DNA from 4 places in the Neorhizobium sp. PAMB6716 genome. Region 3 is predicted to be linked to each of the others. Evidence: predicted binding sites of a transcription regulator. Region 3 holds the regulator's gene; each other region holds the start of a gene.
What was found. The regulator LexA, encoded in region 3, represses DNA repair genes until DNA is damaged. The targets are predictions, from matches to a motif close to TGTTCNNNNTGTGTTCNG.
Positions count from the first base shown of each region.

Region 1 (4,167 bases), 1.7 Mb from region 3:
CGTGGTTTTGGTCGCGTCATCAACATCTCCTCGATCAACGGCCAGAAGGGCCAGATGGGGCAGGCCAATTATTCGGCGGCCAAGGCTGGCGATATCGGCTTTACCAAAGCGCTGGCGCAGGAGGGGGCCGCCAAGAACGTCACCGTCAACGCCATCTGCCCGGGTTATATCGGCACAGAGATGGTTCTGGCTGTTCCCGAGCGTGTGATGAATGAGCGCATCCTGCCGCAGATCCCGGTCGGACGGCTGGGCCAGCCGGAGGAAATTGCGCGTTGCGTGGTGTTCCTCGCGTCCGACGATGCCGGTTTCATCACCGGGGCAACGCTCAGCGCCAATGGTGGGCAATATCTCGCCTGACACGTTTTTGCATGGCGGACTGGTTTGCGTGGGGGACTGGCTCCACGGAGGCAAAACGACAGACAAAACAAAACCGGCGCGGATCTCCGCGCCGGTTTTGCATATGATGGATTGGCAGCCTTTAGCGGCAGCGGGCTTCGTAGTTGCGGCCATAGCGGTCGCGATAGACGCAGTAACCCTGGCGCTTCTGCGATTCGCCGATGGCAGCGCCCACAAGGCCGCCGCCGACGGCACCCACGGCTGCACCACCCCAGCTATTGGTAACGAGGCCGCCGATGACGGCACCGGAGCCGGCGCCAATGGCTGTGCCTCTCTCGGTCGATGTGCAGGATGCGAGCATGCCCATAACGGCTGCGACGGCCAAAATCTTCTTCATGGTGTGGTTCCTTCCCTTATTCGGTTCGACGGTTCTTGAAACTTAGATTCTGCCCATCAGGAGCAGGATGAGCAAAATCACCACGACGAGGCCAAGACCGCCGGATGGCCCATAGCCCCAGCTCCGGCTGTAGCCCCAGTTGGGAAGCGCGCCGAGAAGAAGAAGGACGAGGATAACGAGCAGGATTGTCCCGAGCATGTGGTGGTCTCCGATGCACAAAAGCATTTGATTGTGCGACGAAAACGCGGATCTTCATTTTTTGTTCCATGCGCTGCAAAGCGATCGGACAAACAGAAATCCCGATCCCCGATCCGAAAGGGGAAAACTGCCGCATGCTACGGCGACAGGCGCATGGCCCGGAATGTTAGCGGATGAAACGGCGCGCAGCCCAGACAAGGACGAGGCCCGCAACGGCCAGCAGGCCACCACGCAGGATCCAGGGTGTCTGGTTGATCATGAAGCTTTCAGCCGGATAGGGGAAGAGGCCTGTCCCCTGCGCCATCCACAGGACCCCCATGAGGATCGCGAGAACACCAATCACGGTGAGGAGAAGTCTAAGGACGGCCATCATGGCGAAACTCCGTCTGGTCCTCGCAAAATGGCAGGACTTGCAGCACGCGGCGAACTTTTTGGCGCTGGCTTCAGCCTCAAGCGAATGCCAGCGCTCGACCATCCGTCCGATATGGGCCGCTGTCAAGCAAAGCGACAGGCGGCCACTCAATCCTGGGGTTCGCAATGTCATCCAGACGAACAAAGGATGAATCGGCGCCAGTCGCGATTCGTCGCCGATTCGTTCGCAGCGTGTTCCTGCCCTGAACAACGTCATGGCGCACAAATTGGCGTTTCGCCAAGAATTTCGACCCAAAACGAAGAGTGCGGCGTCTTGTGGCTTGCCTTATCCGCGTGGGATCGCCATGTGTTCGCTGGATGCGCTCCGCCGAGCTGCATCCGGACACGATGCGCGGATAATGCTTTGAATTCCCAGCCCATGATCTTGAGCGGTCGCGGTGTTACCGCGGTCCTCGGCCCGACCAATACCGGCAAGACCCATTACGCCATCGAGCGGATGGTGGCGCATGGTTCCGGTGTGATCGGCCTGCCGCTTCGCCTTCTGGCGCGCGAGGTCTATACGCGCGTGGTGGAAAAGGTCGGTGCAAAACATGTGGCCCTCGTCACCGGCGAGGAAAAGATCTCTCCTCCCAATGCCCGCTTTTCCGTCTGCACCGTGGAAGCCATGCCGCGCGAGACGAAGGCCGCCTTTGTCGCAATCGACGAGGTGCAACTGGCTGGCGATCTGGAACGCGGACATATTTTCACCGACCGCATTCTGCATTTGCGTGGCCGCGAGGAAACGCTGCTTCTTGGCGCCGGCACGATGCGCCCCATCCTCGAAAAGCTGCTGCCCGGCATCACGGTTGTCGAGCGTCCGCGCCTGTCGACATTGTTTTATGCCGGCCAGAAGAAGATCACCCGCCTGCCGCAGCGCACGGCTATCGTCGCCTTTTCGGCAGACGAGGTTTATGCGATCGCGGAACTGATCCGGCGTCAGCGTGGTGGTGCAGCCGTTGTGCTGGGCGCGCTTAGCCCCCGCACCCGCAATGCGCAGGTTGGCCTCTATCAGGCCGGCGATGTGGAATATCTGGTCGCGACCGATGCCATCGGCATGGGCCTCAACCTCGATGTCGATCACGTTGCCTTTGCGCAGGATCGCAAGTTCGACGGTTATCAATTCCGCAATCTGAATGCCGGAGAGATGGGCCAGATCGCCGGCCGCGCCGGCCGTCACCTGAAGGATGGCACGTTTGGCGTGACGGGCCAGGTGCAACCGTTCGACGACGAACTGGTGGAGCGCATCGAGGGCCATCACTTCGACCAGGTAAAGGTGCTGCAGTGGCGCTCCAAGCAGCTGGATTTTTCCTCGCTGCGCGACTTGCGCGCGAGTCTCGATATAGCGCCGGTCATTGCGGGGCTGACCCGCGCACTGCCGGCAACCGATAGTCAGGCGCTGGATTATCTTGCCCGCTACCCGGAAATCCGGGATGCTGCTACAACGCCTGAGCGAGTGGAAAAACTGTGGGAGGCCTGCGCGCTTCCCGATTATCGCCGCATTACACCGGCTCAGCATGCCGATCTGATCTCCACGCTGTTTTCAGATCTGGTGCGCCATGGCACGGTAAACGAAGATTTTATGGCCGAGCAGGTGCAACGCGCCGATCGGACCGATGGGGAAATCGATACGCTTTCTGCGCGTATCGCCCAGATCAGAACTTGGACCTATGTATCCAACCGTCCGGGTTGGCTGGCGCATCCGACACACTGGCAAGAAAAGACGCGAGAAATCGAGGACAGGTTGTCGGACGCGCTACATGAAAGGTTGACGAAACGCTTTGTTGATCGCAGGACATCTGTGCTCATGAAGCGCCTGAGAGAGAATGCGATGCTGGAAGCTGAAATCAGTGTGAATGGGGATGTCTTCGTTGAGGGACACCACGTCGGTCAATTAGCCGGTTTCCGGTTTACGCCCGTCTCCGGGACCGAAGGTCCGGATGCGAAGGCGGTGCAGGGGGCAGCGCAGAAGGCGCTGGCGCTGGAATTCGAGGCGCGCGCTGCGCGTCTTTATGCCTGCGGCAACAGCGACCTCGTCGTCGGGTCCGATGGTACGGTGCGTTGGCTGGGTGACCCCGTCGCTCGTCTCGCCGCGGCCGATCACATCATGCATCCGCGCCTCATTATGCTTGCCGATGAACAGTTGACCGGCAATGCACGTGACCATGTGGCCGCGCGCCTGGAACGCTACGTCAATCATCATATTGCAACGGTGCTGAAGCCGCTCGACGATCTGTCGCGGGCCGAAGACCTGCAGGGGCTTGCCAAGGGCCTTGCTTTCCAGCTGGTCGAAAACCTCGGCGTATTGTTCCGTCGTGATGTGGCAGACGACGTCAAGACGCTCGATCAGGATGCGCGCGCTTCGATGCGCCGTTACGGCATCCGCTTCGGCGCCTATCACATCTTCATGCCGGCACTTCTGAAGCCGGCGCCGGCCGAACTGATCACGCTCCTCTGGGCGTTGAAGAACGATGGCCTCGACAAGCCCGGTTATGGTGACCTCATTCCGGCGCTGGCCGCCGGCCGCACGTCTGTCGTTACCGATCCGACCTTCGAGCGCAATTTCTACAAGCTGGCCGGCTTCCGCTTCCTCGGCAAGCGCGCCGTGCGCGTCGATATTCTCGAGCGCCTCGCCGATCTCATCCGTCCGCTCCTGCAGTGGAAGCCGGGTTCGACCGCGCGTCCCGAAGGCGCTTATGACGGCCGCCGTTTCACCACGACAACCGCCATGCTCTCCATTCTCGGCGCAACGCCTGATGATATGGAAGAAATCCTGAAGGGCCTCGGCTACCGCGCCGATGCCGTGAAGCCGGAAGAGGCGCAGGCCT
Region 1 is NZ_CM177835.1:3,585,582-3,589,748, forward strand. Features, by position in the region: gene phbB (acetoacetyl-CoA reductase) at 1-357, shown strand, start outside; gene AC4CWH_RS17310 (YMGG-like glycine zipper-containing protein) at 479-733, opposite strand; gene AC4CWH_RS17315 (DUF3309 family protein) at 776-931, opposite strand; gene AC4CWH_RS17320 (hypothetical protein) at 1,098-1,304, opposite strand; gene AC4CWH_RS17325 (hypothetical protein) at 1,303-1,494, shown strand; gene AC4CWH_RS17330 (helicase-related protein) at 1,722-4,167, shown strand, end outside.
Region 1: AC4CWH_RS17330 (helicase-related protein) is a predicted target of LexA. The motif match lies at 1,525-1,542, and genes of this name have one in related genera.

Region 2 (4,167 bases), 1.6 Mb from region 3:
GCTTTTCCGGAGGTGGCCGATGCAAGTACTACTTAGTACCGCAATTTACTCGCTTCTACGTATCAACATTTGGCTTTTTTCGGGGCGGCATACGTGGGAAGTGCCGTGGCAGATGCGGCGTCATCCTTGACAGTTGCCCGCTGGTCGGTGATCAGGCATGAAACGGGTGGGAGGCCTTTCATGACACTGACGACCCTGCTGACTTATGCCGCTGCGCTCTTCGTCGCCGCTGCCATTCCCGGCCCGGGCATGACGGCAATCGTTGCCCGCGCGCTGGGATCCGGCTTTCGGCCGACCTTCTTCATGGGGCTCGGCCTCATTCTCGGCGATCTGGTCTATCTGACGGCGGTCATCCTTGGCCTTGCCATCGTTGCGCAGAATTTTACGACCCCGTTCCTGATCCTCAAATATGCCGGCGCGGTCTACCTGATCTATATCGCCTGGAAACTCTGGACTGCCGGCCTTCTGGCGCAGGATATTGTCGCCAAGTCGGCGCCCGGCCTTGGCCTTTCCTTCCTGTCCGGTCTGCTGGTGACGCTCGGAAACCCGAAAACCATGCTGTTCTACGTGGCGCTGGTGCCCACACTCATCCCCCTCACGCAGATTGGTGCGACCGACTACGCAGCCCTTGTCGCCCTCACCTTCGTCGTGCTGATGGCGGTTCTCATTCCCTATATCCTGCTGGCCTCCAAGGCCCGCATCCTCCTGAAGAAACCAACAGCGCTGATGCTTCTCAACCGCTCCGCCGCAAGCATCCTGGCTGGCACTGCCGCCTATATCGCCGCCCGCTGATCATAGAAATCCGCTCACCCCCTCGCCGGCATCCTCTCCGATACGGTGTGCCGTTGTCGCCTCAGGCCGCTGCCGTCAACCGTTCGCCGGCAATCCGGTAGGAAATGGCTTCGGCGAGATGAATGCGGCCCACCCGCTCCTGACCGTCGAGATCGGCAAGCGTGCGGGCAACCTTCAGCACCCGGTGATAACCGCGCGCTGAAAATTTGAGTTTTTCGGCCGCATCGCGCAAAAGCTGCAAGCCCCCGGCATCCGGTTCGGCAAACTGTTCGATGAGCGCCGTCGAGCAGCGGGCATTGGTGCCAATCAGGGGAAAGCCGGCTTCGGCAAACCGTTCGCGCTGGCGGTTTCGGGCCGCAGCAACACGCGCCGCAACCGTCGCGCTGCTTTCGGCAGGCCTCGGACGGATGAGATCGGCAGCCGACACCGAGGGCACGTCGATGCGGATATCGATGCGGTCCATCAGCGGCCCGGAGATGCGGTTCTGGTAATCGCTGACGCAGCGCGGTCCACGTGCGCAAGTGTGACCGGGCTCGCCCGCCATGCCGCAGCGGCACGGGTTCATTGCCGCCACCAGTTGGATGGCGGCGGGATAGGTCACGCGATGGTTGGCGCGCGCAATCACGCATTCGCCGGTTTCCAGCGGCTGGCGCAGCGCATCGAGCACCTGCGGCGAAAACTCGGGAAATTCGTCGAGGAAAAGTACGCCGTGATGCGACAGCGAGGCCTCGCCCGGTTTTGCCCGGAGCCCGCCGCCGACAAGCGCTGCCATGGTGGCCGAGTGATGCGGCGTGCGAAACGGCCGGCGGTCGGAGAGCTTGCCGCCGGAAAGCTGACCGGCGATCGAATGGATCATTGACACTTCGAGCAGTTCCACCGCCGAAAGCGGCGGCAGGATAGAGGGAAGCCGTGCCGCCAGCATCGATTTTCCCGAACCGGGCGGGCCGACCATCAAGAGGTTGTGGCCGCCGGCAGCTGCCACTTCCAACGCCCGCTTGGCGCTTTCCTGGCCCTTGATGTCGGCGAGATCCGGCAGGTTGGCGGGTGCGGCCCGCACCGCCGGCTGCGGTCGCGACAAAACCTGCGTGCCACGAAAATGGTTGGCGAGCGCAATCAGGCTGCGCGGCGCCAGAATATCGATACCGCTGCCAGCCCAGGCCGCTTCCGCGCCGCTGTCGAAGGGGCAGATCAGGCCCTTGTCCTGCGCATTGGCGCCAATGGCTGCCGGCAGCGCACCGGCAACGGCGGCCAGCGTTCCATCCAGGTTCAGCTCACCCAGCACGACGTAACCGGAAAGAGCCTCGGCTGGAATGGCGCCAAGCACCGCCATCAGCCCCAGCGCAATCGGCAAATCGAAATGCGAGCCTTCCTTAGGCAGGTCGGCGGGCGCCAGGTTGATGGTGATCTTCTTCGGCGGAAGTGCCAGACCGGACGCATGAAGCGCTGCCTGCACCCGCTCCCGGCTTTCGGCCACCGCCTTGTCCGGCAGGCCAACGATATGCATTCCAAGCTTGCCGGGGCCGACCATGACCTGCACATCCACAGGCACGCCCTCTATGCCCTGGAACGCCACCGTGCTGACGCGCGCCACCATGCCCCTGCCCCTTGTGCGCCTGTGTTCCACTCACTGAAGTTGTTGTGGCGCCTAAATACAATCAAACACAATCACGGGACTAAAACAAGAACATTCGCGGAACAATTTTATCCGGCTACTGTATTAGATTTTTCTGTATTTCAGGAATGGGAACAAAGGAGAACAGGCGCGTGGTCAGCCCCGCTTTTCTTCGATAGCGTCCCACAACAGAGCTGCAACATCGGCACCGCCGAATTTCTTCACCTCGCGGATGCCCGTCGGCGAGGTCACGTTGATCTCCGTCATGAAGTCGCCGATGACGTCGATGCCGACGAAGAGGAAGCCGCGCTCACGAAGGGCCGGGCCGATGCGGGCGCAGATTTCTTCTTCGCGCGCCGTCAATTCAGTCGCCTCGGCGCGCCCGCCCACATGCATGTTGGAGCGCGCGTCATGCTCGGCCGGCACCCGGTTGATGGCGCCGACGGGGTTGCCGTTTACCAGCAGAATGCGCTTGTCGCCCTTGCGCACGGCCGGCAAATAACCTTGCGCGATAAAGGGTTCGCCGCGATACATCTGGGAGAACATTTCCAGCAGCGAGGTGAAATTGCGGTCATCGCGGGTGGAATGAAACACGCCGGCGCCACCATTGCCATAAAGCGGTTTCAGGATGATATCGCCGATCTCGTCGCGGAAGCTTGTGATTTCGCCGACATCGCGCGAGATCAGCGTCGGCGGCATCAGGTCGGCAAATTCGGTGACAAAAATCTTTTCCGGCGAATTGCGCACCCAGGCCGGATCGTTCACCACCAGCGTCTTCGGATGCAGGCGCTCCAGCAGATGGGTCGAGGTGATATAGCCCATGTCGAAGGGCGGATCCTGGCGCAGATGGATGACATCCATCGTCGAGAGATCGACGCGTTCGCGTTCGCCGAGCGTAAAATGATTGCCCTTTTCGTCGCGCAGCGCCATCGGCTCGATCGCCGCGAAAATGCGGCCGTCGCGCATGGTCAGCCGATCGGGCGTATAGTGGTAAAGCTCATAACCGCGCGCCTGCGCTTCCAGCGCGATGGCGAAGGTGGAATCACCCGCGATGTTGATGCTGGACACATGGTCCATCTGGAACGCGACTTTGCGGATCTTGGCCATACCCTGCCCCTTGTCAAATTGCCCGCCTGATGTAGGACGGCGAACCTTCAATGGCAACGGGCTTGCGGTTTTCAAAACGCATCCGGGAAATGACGGGGGATCCGCCACGGCCTGACGGCAATGATGTCATACCGTTGCGACAGCTGGTGGGCATCGCTGCGGCGAGAGAGCCATAGGTCGCTTGCCGCCCTGATGCGCTGCTGCGAGAACCCGCCAACGGCATCAACGGCCGCCGTCTCAAGCCGTCTCGCCTTCACTTCGACAAAGGCGACAAGGTCGCCCCTGCGCGCCACGATGTCGATTTCGCCAACGGGCGTGCGCACCCGAAGGCCCAAGATGCGGTAGCCCTTGGCCAGCAGGAAGGCGGCGGCAACGTATTCCGACAGGCGCCCGCGGCGCTCGGCTTTTCGGCGCTGTCGGTTGCCAGCCTTAGCCGCCATCGCCGTCCTTCAGCTCGATGAGGCGCTGGTAGAGATCCTTGCGCGACAGGCCGGTGAGGCGCGCCGCCTCGGCTGCCGCCTTGGTCGCGGGCATGGAGAGCGCCAGTTCGCGCAGCATCACGTCCACATCGACGGCGGCTGGAATATCGTCAAAGGCGGGCGGGCCGATGACCAGCACGATTTCACCTTTGACCGTACGCTCCTCGTCATAATAGG
Region 2 is NZ_CM177835.1:3,043,480-3,047,646, forward strand. Features, by position in the region: gene AC4CWH_RS14825 (LysE family translocator) at 181-792, shown strand; gene AC4CWH_RS14830 (YifB family Mg chelatase-like AAA ATPase) at 854-2,386, opposite strand; gene gshB (glutathione synthase) at 2,561-3,511, opposite strand; gene AC4CWH_RS14840 (YraN family protein) at 3,583-3,951, opposite strand; gene rsmI (16S rRNA (cytidine(1402)-2'-O)-methyltransferase) at 3,941-4,167, opposite strand, start outside.
Region 2: AC4CWH_RS14830 (YifB family Mg chelatase-like AAA ATPase) is a predicted target of LexA. The motif match lies at 2,473-2,490, and genes of this name have one in related genera.

Region 3 (4,167 bases):
CTGGAGGCGCCGTTCCTGAAACTGATGGGTTTTGGCGTTGAGCTGGTTATCTCCGTTGCCGAGACGGTGGCGGGTTGGGGAGGAGACGCCCCGGTTGGGCGGCAGCATGGCTGGTTCCTGCCCATAGCCTCGCTCGGCTTTCTGATTCTGGTCCTCCTGCGCACACGGCTAAAACTGTTCGGCCTGCCGGTCATGGCGGCAGCACTCATTTTGTCGTTCTGGCCTGACGATGCCCCGCGTCCAAGCCTCTTGATTTCTGAAGACGCAAGCCTCGTCGCTCTCATCGACGGACAGACGGCCGCCACCAACCGCCGGACACCACCCGATTTCATCTATCGCCAGTGGCAGAATGCCCTCATCATCGACAATACGCTTGCGCCGATCATGCCCCGGCGCAACACCGCGGCAAAACCGCAAGACTTACCACCCGGCACCGCGAAGAGCGCTCATGCACAACCCGGCGCCGATGCAGCACACAGCCGCCAGACGGGAGCCGATGCAGACACGCCCGAATCAGAGATCGCCACAGACATCCGCGCGGTCGTTCCCGAGGAAGGACACGGAGCAGGCCCATCAGACGCTGACGCGATTCACTTGAACTCTGGCCGAACCGAGACAGGCGTTTCCCCCCGAAAGCCACCAGATCCGCCCTTGACCAAAGAGGAGCAGCGAGCGGCTGCCACTGCCATGGACAAAGCCCTGACCAGCGCTCCTCCCGGTCAATTCACCTGCATTGCCGCTCTCGGCTGTTTTGCCCGTTCGCTGGAAAAAGTGCGAATCGCCACCATCGATGACCCGCGTTATGCGGGAACCGCCTGCGATACGGCCGACGTCGTGATTGCCGCCCGTGCCCGATTCGAAACCTGCCGCTCCGGCGCGCTGATGCTGACGGAATCGACGCTACGCAAGACAGGAGCCCTTGAAATCCGATTTGCCGGAAGCAGTCACCGCCGGGATTGGCAGGCAACCGGCGCAAGCATCGGCAACAAACGCCCCTGGAGCGTTCACCGAACCTATGATTGGCGGCAGCGCATCTTTGACGAAACGTTGCCGCAACCGGTTTTCGAACTGCTTAGTGGTAACGGCGGATGAGGCCGACAAGCTTGCCCTGGATTTTCACCCGGTCCGGCCCGAAAATGCGGGTCTCGTAAGCGGGGTTGGCCGCTTCAAGCGCAATCGAGGCGCCCTTGCGGCGAAAGCGCTTCAACGTCGCTTCCTCGTCATCGACAAGCGCCACGACGATATCACCGGGCGTCGCCGTGCTGCCATTGCGGATGATCACCGTGTCGCCATCCATGATGCCGGCTTCGATCATCGAGTCGCCCTTTACCTCCAGCGCGTAATGCTCGCCGGTGCCCAGCATCTCGATCGGCACGCTGATGGCATGGGTATTGTTCTGGATGGCCGAGATCGGCACGCCGGCAGCAATACGCCCCATGACGGGAACGGTGGCAGAGCCCGTATATTCTTCGACAGCCGGAGCTGGCGGGGCAGGGCGTGTGGCCGGCGGCTTGCCGAGGCTGCCTTCGATGACGCTGGGCGAAAACCCGCGACGCGGCTGGGCCGGCGGCGAATAGGATTCCGGCAGCTTGATCACCTCAAGCGCCCGCGCCCGGTTCGGCAGCCGTCGAATGAAGCCACGCTCCTCAAGCGCGGTAATCAGGCGGTGGATGCCCGATTTCGACGCCAGATCGAGGGCATCCTTCATCTCGTCGAACGAGGGCGGTACACCGGATTCCTTCATCCGTTCGTGAATAAACAGGAGCAGTTCCTGCTGTTTGCGTGTGAGCATGAAGACAACCTCGAAGTGGAAACAAATCCAGAACAGACACTATATGTTCCATATGTGTTCCGCAAGCCCTCAAAAGCCGGGGATAAAACGCTGATTGCTGAAAGCGTGCGGGATATTCAAGCGCTTATCCGGCGCTACACTGCCGCCCGCATCGTTGAAGGAGAGAATCATGGTCCGCCCGCTCGATCATCTTGTCATGCCCGTCTGCACGCTGGCGGTGGCGCGCCAGCGGCTGGGGACGCTCGGTTTTACCGTGGCGCCGGATGCGCAGCATCCGTTTGGGACGCAGAATGCCTGCGTGTTTCTCTCCGATGGCCTGTATCTGGAGCCATTGGCGATCCGCGACCGCGCTGTTGCCGAACGCACGGCAGGAGAGGGCAACGTCTTTACCGGGCGAGATCTCGCCTTCCGTGCCGCCTGTGGGGACGATGGATTTTCTGGCCTCGTGGTCGCTTCGCCGGATGCCGATGGAGACCACACGCGGTTTGTCGGAGCAGGTCGGTCCGCCGGCGAGATCCTTGAATTTTCCCGCGCGGCGCTGACGGCGGACGGGCATGAGGTGATCGCACGCTTCAGGCTGGCCTTCGCCGAAACCGGATCTCCCGAATTTTTCCTGTTCGCCTGCGAGCGGCTTAATCCCTTGCCGGCCGACAGGGCGCATCTGGAGCGGCATCAAAACGGCGTGGTCGGGTTGCGGGGCGTGTGGCTTGCCGCAGATGATCCGATCGCTGCGCTGCCTGTTCTCGAGACTGTATTGGAAACCAAAGCAGTTGCGGATGCCTCGGGTCATGTCTTTCAGGCGCGGAATGGACATGTTGCGCTGTCGTCGCGGCAGAGTGTTGCGGACGAACTCGGCATTGATCTCTCCCCATCCGCCGGCGGGCTTTGCGGCGCTGCCCTGGTGTTTGCCACCTCTGATCTTGCCGTGACAGCAGATTGCCTTGCTGCTAATGACGTGGCCTTTAAGAAAAGAGGCACGCGCATCGTCGTTGCCGCAGCCCCCGGTCAGGGCGCTGCTTTCGTGTTTGAGGAGTGATCATGGCCGTCACAGCCAATGCAGAGGTATCCGTCGGCGAGGGTTCGGCCCGCGTCGTTTTTTCAAACACCGGCCGCCTGTCGCTGATCGCCGGCCCCTGCCAGATGGAAAGCCGCGACCACGCCTTCATGATGGCCGGCGCCGTCAAGGAAATCTGCGATGATCTCGGCATCGGCCTTGTCTACAAATCCTCCTTCGACAAGGCCAATCGCACCTCGATTGCGGGCAAACGCGGCATCGGGCTTGAGACGGCCATGGAGATCTTTGCCGATCTCAAGGCCGAGTTCGGCTTTCCGGTGCTGACCGATATCCACACGGAAGAACAATGCGCCGTGGTGGCCGAGACTGTGGACATCCTGCAGATCCCGGCATTCCTCTGCCGTCAGACGGATCTTCTGGTTACGGCGGCAAAAACGGGCCGCGTCATCAACGTCAAGAAGGGCCAGTTCCTGGCGCCTTGGGACATGAAGAACGTGCTCGCCAAGTTCACCGAAAGCGACAATCCCAATGTGCTTCTGTGCGAGCGCGGCGCATCGTTCGGGTATAACACGCTTGTCTCCGATATGCGTTCGCTGCCGATCATGGCGTCCCTCGGCGCGCCGGTCATTTTCGATGCAACCCATTCGGTGCAGCAGCCGGGCGGGCAGGGCGGCTCGACCGGCGGACAGCGGGAATTCGTCGAGACACTGGCACGGGCAGCCGTCGCCGTCGGCGTGGCCGGTGTCTTCATCGAAACGCATGACGATCCCGACAACGCCCCGTCCGATGGCCCGAACATGGTGCATCTCAAAAACCTGAAGGGCCTGTTGGAAAAGCTGCTGGCGTTTGACGCCGTCGCCAAGTCCTGAAGCGGTATTTTGCTGAACGAACAAGGGGCGGCCTAAGAGCCGCCCCTTGTTGAGTATGCCGATGTCTGGCTCGGTTGTGCCTTAAGACGCCATCCGGTAACGGCTTGCCTTTTGCTGGCCGACCGTAAACCGGGACAGATGCTGCCCAAGCGTTGCGGTATGGCCGTTGAGATCGCCGCAGGCCGCACTTGTCTCTTCAGCCATCGAAGCATTGCGCTGGGTTACCTGGTCCATCCGGTTCACCGCCTCGCTGACCTCTGCCAGCGCATGGGACTGTTCACCGGCTGCCGAGACGATGGCCGCGATAAGATCGTTCACCGCCTGCACCTGGCGTTCGATATCTTCGAGCGAAAGGCCGGTGCGATTGACAAGGGCGACGCCCGCGCCCACCTGCTTTGACGAGGTGTCGATCAGCTCGCGGATTTCTCGCGAGGCGCTGGCGGAACGGCCGGCAAGCTCGCGCACTTCCTGGGCCACCACGGCAAAACCCT
Region 3 is NZ_CM177835.1:1,473,750-1,477,916, forward strand. Features, by position in the region: gene AC4CWH_RS07060 (ComEC/Rec2 family competence protein) at 1-1,092, shown strand, start outside; gene lexA (transcriptional repressor LexA) at 1,073-1,792, opposite strand; gene AC4CWH_RS07070 (VOC family protein) at 1,962-2,828, shown strand; gene kdsA (3-deoxy-8-phosphooctulonate synthase) at 2,831-3,676, shown strand; gene AC4CWH_RS07080 (methyl-accepting chemotaxis protein) at 3,758-4,167, opposite strand, start outside.

Region 4 (4,167 bases), 220 kb from region 3:
CGTGCGGCCGGTCGAGCGTTTTGACAATTCCTTGGCCAGCTTCACGCGCTGCGCCTCGCCGCCCGACAGCGTATTGGCCTGCTGGCCGACCTTGATATAACCGAGGCCGACATCGAACAGCGCCTGCAGCTTGTCGCGCACCGCCGGAACCGCCGAGAAGAAGTCGACACCTTCCTCCACCGTCATGTCGAGCACGTCGGCAATCGACTTGCCCTTGAAGGTGACATCCAGCGTTTCGCGATTGTAGCGCTTGCCGTGGCAGACATCGCAGGTGACATAAACGTCCGGCAGGAAGTGCATCTCGATCTTGATGACACCATCACCCTGGCAGGCCTCGCAACGACCGCCCTTGACGTTGAACGAGAAGCGGCCAGGCTGATAACCGCGCGCTTTTGCCTCCGGCAGGCCGGAAAACCAGTCGCGGATCGGCGTAAACGCGCCGGTATAGGTGGCGGGGTTCGAGCGCGGCGTGCGCCCGATCGGCGACTGGTCGATATCGATCACCTTGTCGATGAATTCAAAACCATCGATGCGGTCATGGTCGGCCGGAATTTCGCGCGCGCCCATGACACGGCGTGCGGCGGCCTTGTACAGCGTCTCAATCAGGAAGGTCGACTTGCCGCCGCCGGACACGCCGGTGACGGCGGTGAACAGGCCAAGCGGCACGGCGGCCGTGACATTCTTCAGATTGTTGCCACGGGCGCCGAAAACCTTCAGCTCCTTGCCTTTCTTCGGCTTGCGCCGTTCGGCGGGAACGGGCACGCCGAGTTCGCCGGAGAGGTATTTGCCCGTCAGCGATTTCGGATGCGCCATCACCTCCTGCGGCGTGCCGGCGGCAATGACCTCGCCGCCATGAATGCCGGCAGCCGGGCCGATATCGACCACATAATCGGCCGACAGGATCGCGTCCTCGTCATGCTCGACCACCAGCACCGTGTTGCCGATGTCGCGCAGGTGTTTCAGCGTGTCGAGAAGGCGGGCATTGTCGCGCTGGTGAAGACCGATCGACGGTTCGTCCAGCACATAGAGCACGCCGGTGAGGCCCGAGCCGATCTGCGAGGCGAGCCGGATGCGCTGGCTTTCTCCGCCCGACAGCGTGCCGGAATTGCGCGACAGGCTCAAATAATCCAACCCGACGTCGTTGAGGAAGCGCAGCCGCTCGCGAATTTCCTTGAGGATGCGCACGGCAATCTCGTTCTGCTTGGCGTTCAGCCGCTCCGGCAGATCCTCAAACCAGTCGCGCGCCACCTTGATCGACATCTGCGTGACCTGACCGATGTGCATCTTATCGATCTTGACCGCCAGCGCTTCCGGTTTCAGGCGAAAACCGGAACAGGCCGGGCAGGGTGCCGCCGACATGTAACGTTCGATTTCCTCGCGCGCCCAGGCGCTGTCGGTTTCCTTCCAGCGGCGCTCGAGATTGGGCACGATGCCTTCGAAATTCTTCGTCGTCTTGTAGGCGCGCGCGCCATCGACGTAATGAAACTCGATCTTTTCGTCCGTGCCGTGGAGGATCGCGCCCTGCGCTTCCTTGGACAGTTTAGCCCAGCGGTCCGACAGCTTGAAGCCATAGACCTTGCCCAATCCTTCCAGCGTCTGGTTGTAGTAGGGCGAGGAGGATTTGGCCCAGGGCGCGATGGCGCCATCCTTCAGTGTGCGCTCCGTCTCCGGGATGATGAGCGCTTCATCGACCTTCTGCTGCGACCCCAGACCGTCGCAGGTCGGGCAGGCACCGAAGGGATTGTTGAAGGAAAACAACCGCGGCTCGATTTCCGGAATGGTGAAGCCGGAGACGGGGCAGGCGAATTTTTCCGAAAACAGCACCCGTTCATGGGTCTCGTTGAGCGATTTGTTGGCCGAACCGCCGGCAGAGGTTTCCTCCGGCGGCAACGGCTTGTCGGCAAATTCGGCAATCGCCAGACCATCCGCCAACCGCAGGCAGGTTTCCAGACTGTCGGCCAGACGCGCCCCTATATCGGAGCGCACCACGACGCGGTCAACCACCACATCGATATCGTGCTTGTATTTCTTGTCGAGCGTCGGGGCTTCGGCGATCTCGTAAAAGGTGCCATCCACCTTCACGCGCTGAAAACCTTTCTTCATGAGGTCGGCGAGTTCCTTCTTGTACTCGCCCTTGCGGCCGCGCACGAGGGGCGCCAAGATATAGAGGCGGGTGCCTTCCTCGAAGGCCAGAACCCGGTCCACCATCTGGCTCACCGTCTGGCTTTCGATAGGAAGGCCGGTGGCTGGCGAATAGGGAACGCCGACGCGCGCAAACAGAAGGCGCATGTAGTCGTAGATCTCGGTGACGGTGCCAACCGTCGAGCGCGGGTTTTTCGAGGTGGTTTTCTGCTCGATGGAAATAGCCGGCGACAGGCCGTCGATCTGGTCGACATCCGGCTTCTGCATCATTTCCAGGAACTGGCGCGCATAGGCCGAAAGGCTTTCGACATAACGCCGCTGGCCTTCCGCATAGATGGTGTCAAAGGCCAGGGATGATTTTCCCGATCCGGACAGGCCGGTCATCACGATCAGGCTGTTGCGGGGCAGGTCGAGATCGATGCCCTTGAGATTGTGCTCGCGGGCACCGCGAATGGAAATCGTCTTGAGTTCGCTCATCGTGAAAAAGGCTCTGTGGGAGGACAAGTCCCTTATCTAGTGATCCAACGGCTGGTGTCGAGGCGAAAGGCGTTGCCGAGTGGCTTTTCGATTCGTCCTACGCATCCGGGCGTTGACAGGATCATAGCGGAATACTAGAACAAAGAAAGAACAAATTTGCTTGTGGATTACCGATCTCCAAAACCCATTCGCCGCCGGCAATGGGGTAGAGTGGGAAAGGTTTTTAAAATTCGCGCGCCGCATGCGGCAGCAGACAAGGTGAAAAAATGGCTGGCAGCGTCAACAAGGTAATTTTGATCGGCAATCTCGGCGCCGACCCGGAAATCCGTCGGACGCAGGACGGCCGGCCGATTGCCAACCTGCGCATCGCAACGTCTGAAACCTGGCGCGACCGCAACAGCGGCGAGCGCAAGGAAAAGACCGAATGGCACAGTGTGGTGATCTTCAATGAGGGTCTCTGCAAGGTGGCCGAGCAGTACCTGAAAAAGGGCGCCACGGTTTATATCGAAGGCCAGCTGCAGACCCGCAAGTGGCAGGACCAGACCGGCAATGACCGTTACTCCACCGAAGTCGTGCTGCAGGGTTTTAACTCCACGCTGACCATGCTGGGTGGTCGTGGTGAAGGCGGCGGCGGGCAGGGCGCTGGCTTTGGCGGCGGCAGATCCGGCGGCCAGCCGGCTGGCGGTGGTGATTTCGGTGGCGGCTATGGCGACGATTATGATCGCGCGCCGGCATCGTCCAGCCGCGGCGGCCAGCCTTCCGGTGGCGCTGCCGGCGGCGGTTTTGCCCGCGATCTCGATGACGACATCCCATTCTGATTCTTCTATAGCTATCGTTCAGGATGCGGCCGGCGAAGCGGATGTTTCGCCGGCCGTTTTGTCTTCGAGCATGGCGACCAACGCGTCGGATTGCGAGATGATGCCGGTCAGTCGGTTGCCCTCGCGCACCACCGGCAGGTGATGCAGGCCACCTTCGGCAAAGGCGATGATAGCCTCGGCGATGGGCGTGTCTCCCCGCACCGTGCGCACGGGCGCCGTCATGATGTCCTTGACCGTATCGTTCGGCGCCGACGCGCCGGACAGGATCAGGCTCAGCCGTTGTCTGAACGCGATGCGCGGACGCCCCGCCACCCAGCGCGGCTTGTGCAGGAAATCGCTCTGCGTGACGATGCCGATAACTTCTGCCCGGTCGTTGGTCACGGGGAGCGCATGAAACCGGTATCGATGCATCAGGGCATAGGCTTCGCGAAGACTGGTATCGGGCGCCACCGCCACGACATCGCGTGACATGATGCTGGCGCAATCGGCATGCTGCGCGCGGCGGCGATAAGAGCGCAGTTCGGTGCGCCGCAAAATGGTTTCGAGGTCGCCGCGGTCGATATCCAGAAACCGGTCATAGTCCTTCAGCACCTCGTCCAGATCTTCCGTCAGAAATCCGATACGCGAGAGCGGCGCTGGATCGGCCGTTACGCGGGAAAAAGGCTGCAGGCGGTGCGGATAGATGCCTCCGGTCAGACGGTGAAAGACAAGCGCGCTTGCAAGCAGCAGC
Region 4 is NZ_CM177835.1:1,697,781-1,701,947, reverse strand. Features, by position in the region: gene uvrA (excinuclease ABC subunit UvrA) at 1-2,619, opposite strand, end outside; gene AC4CWH_RS08250 (single-stranded DNA-binding protein) at 2,886-3,437, shown strand; gene AC4CWH_RS08245 (HPP family protein) at 3,456-4,167, opposite strand, start outside.
Region 4: uvrA (excinuclease ABC subunit UvrA) is a predicted target of LexA. The motif match lies at 2,755-2,772, and genes of this name have one in related genera.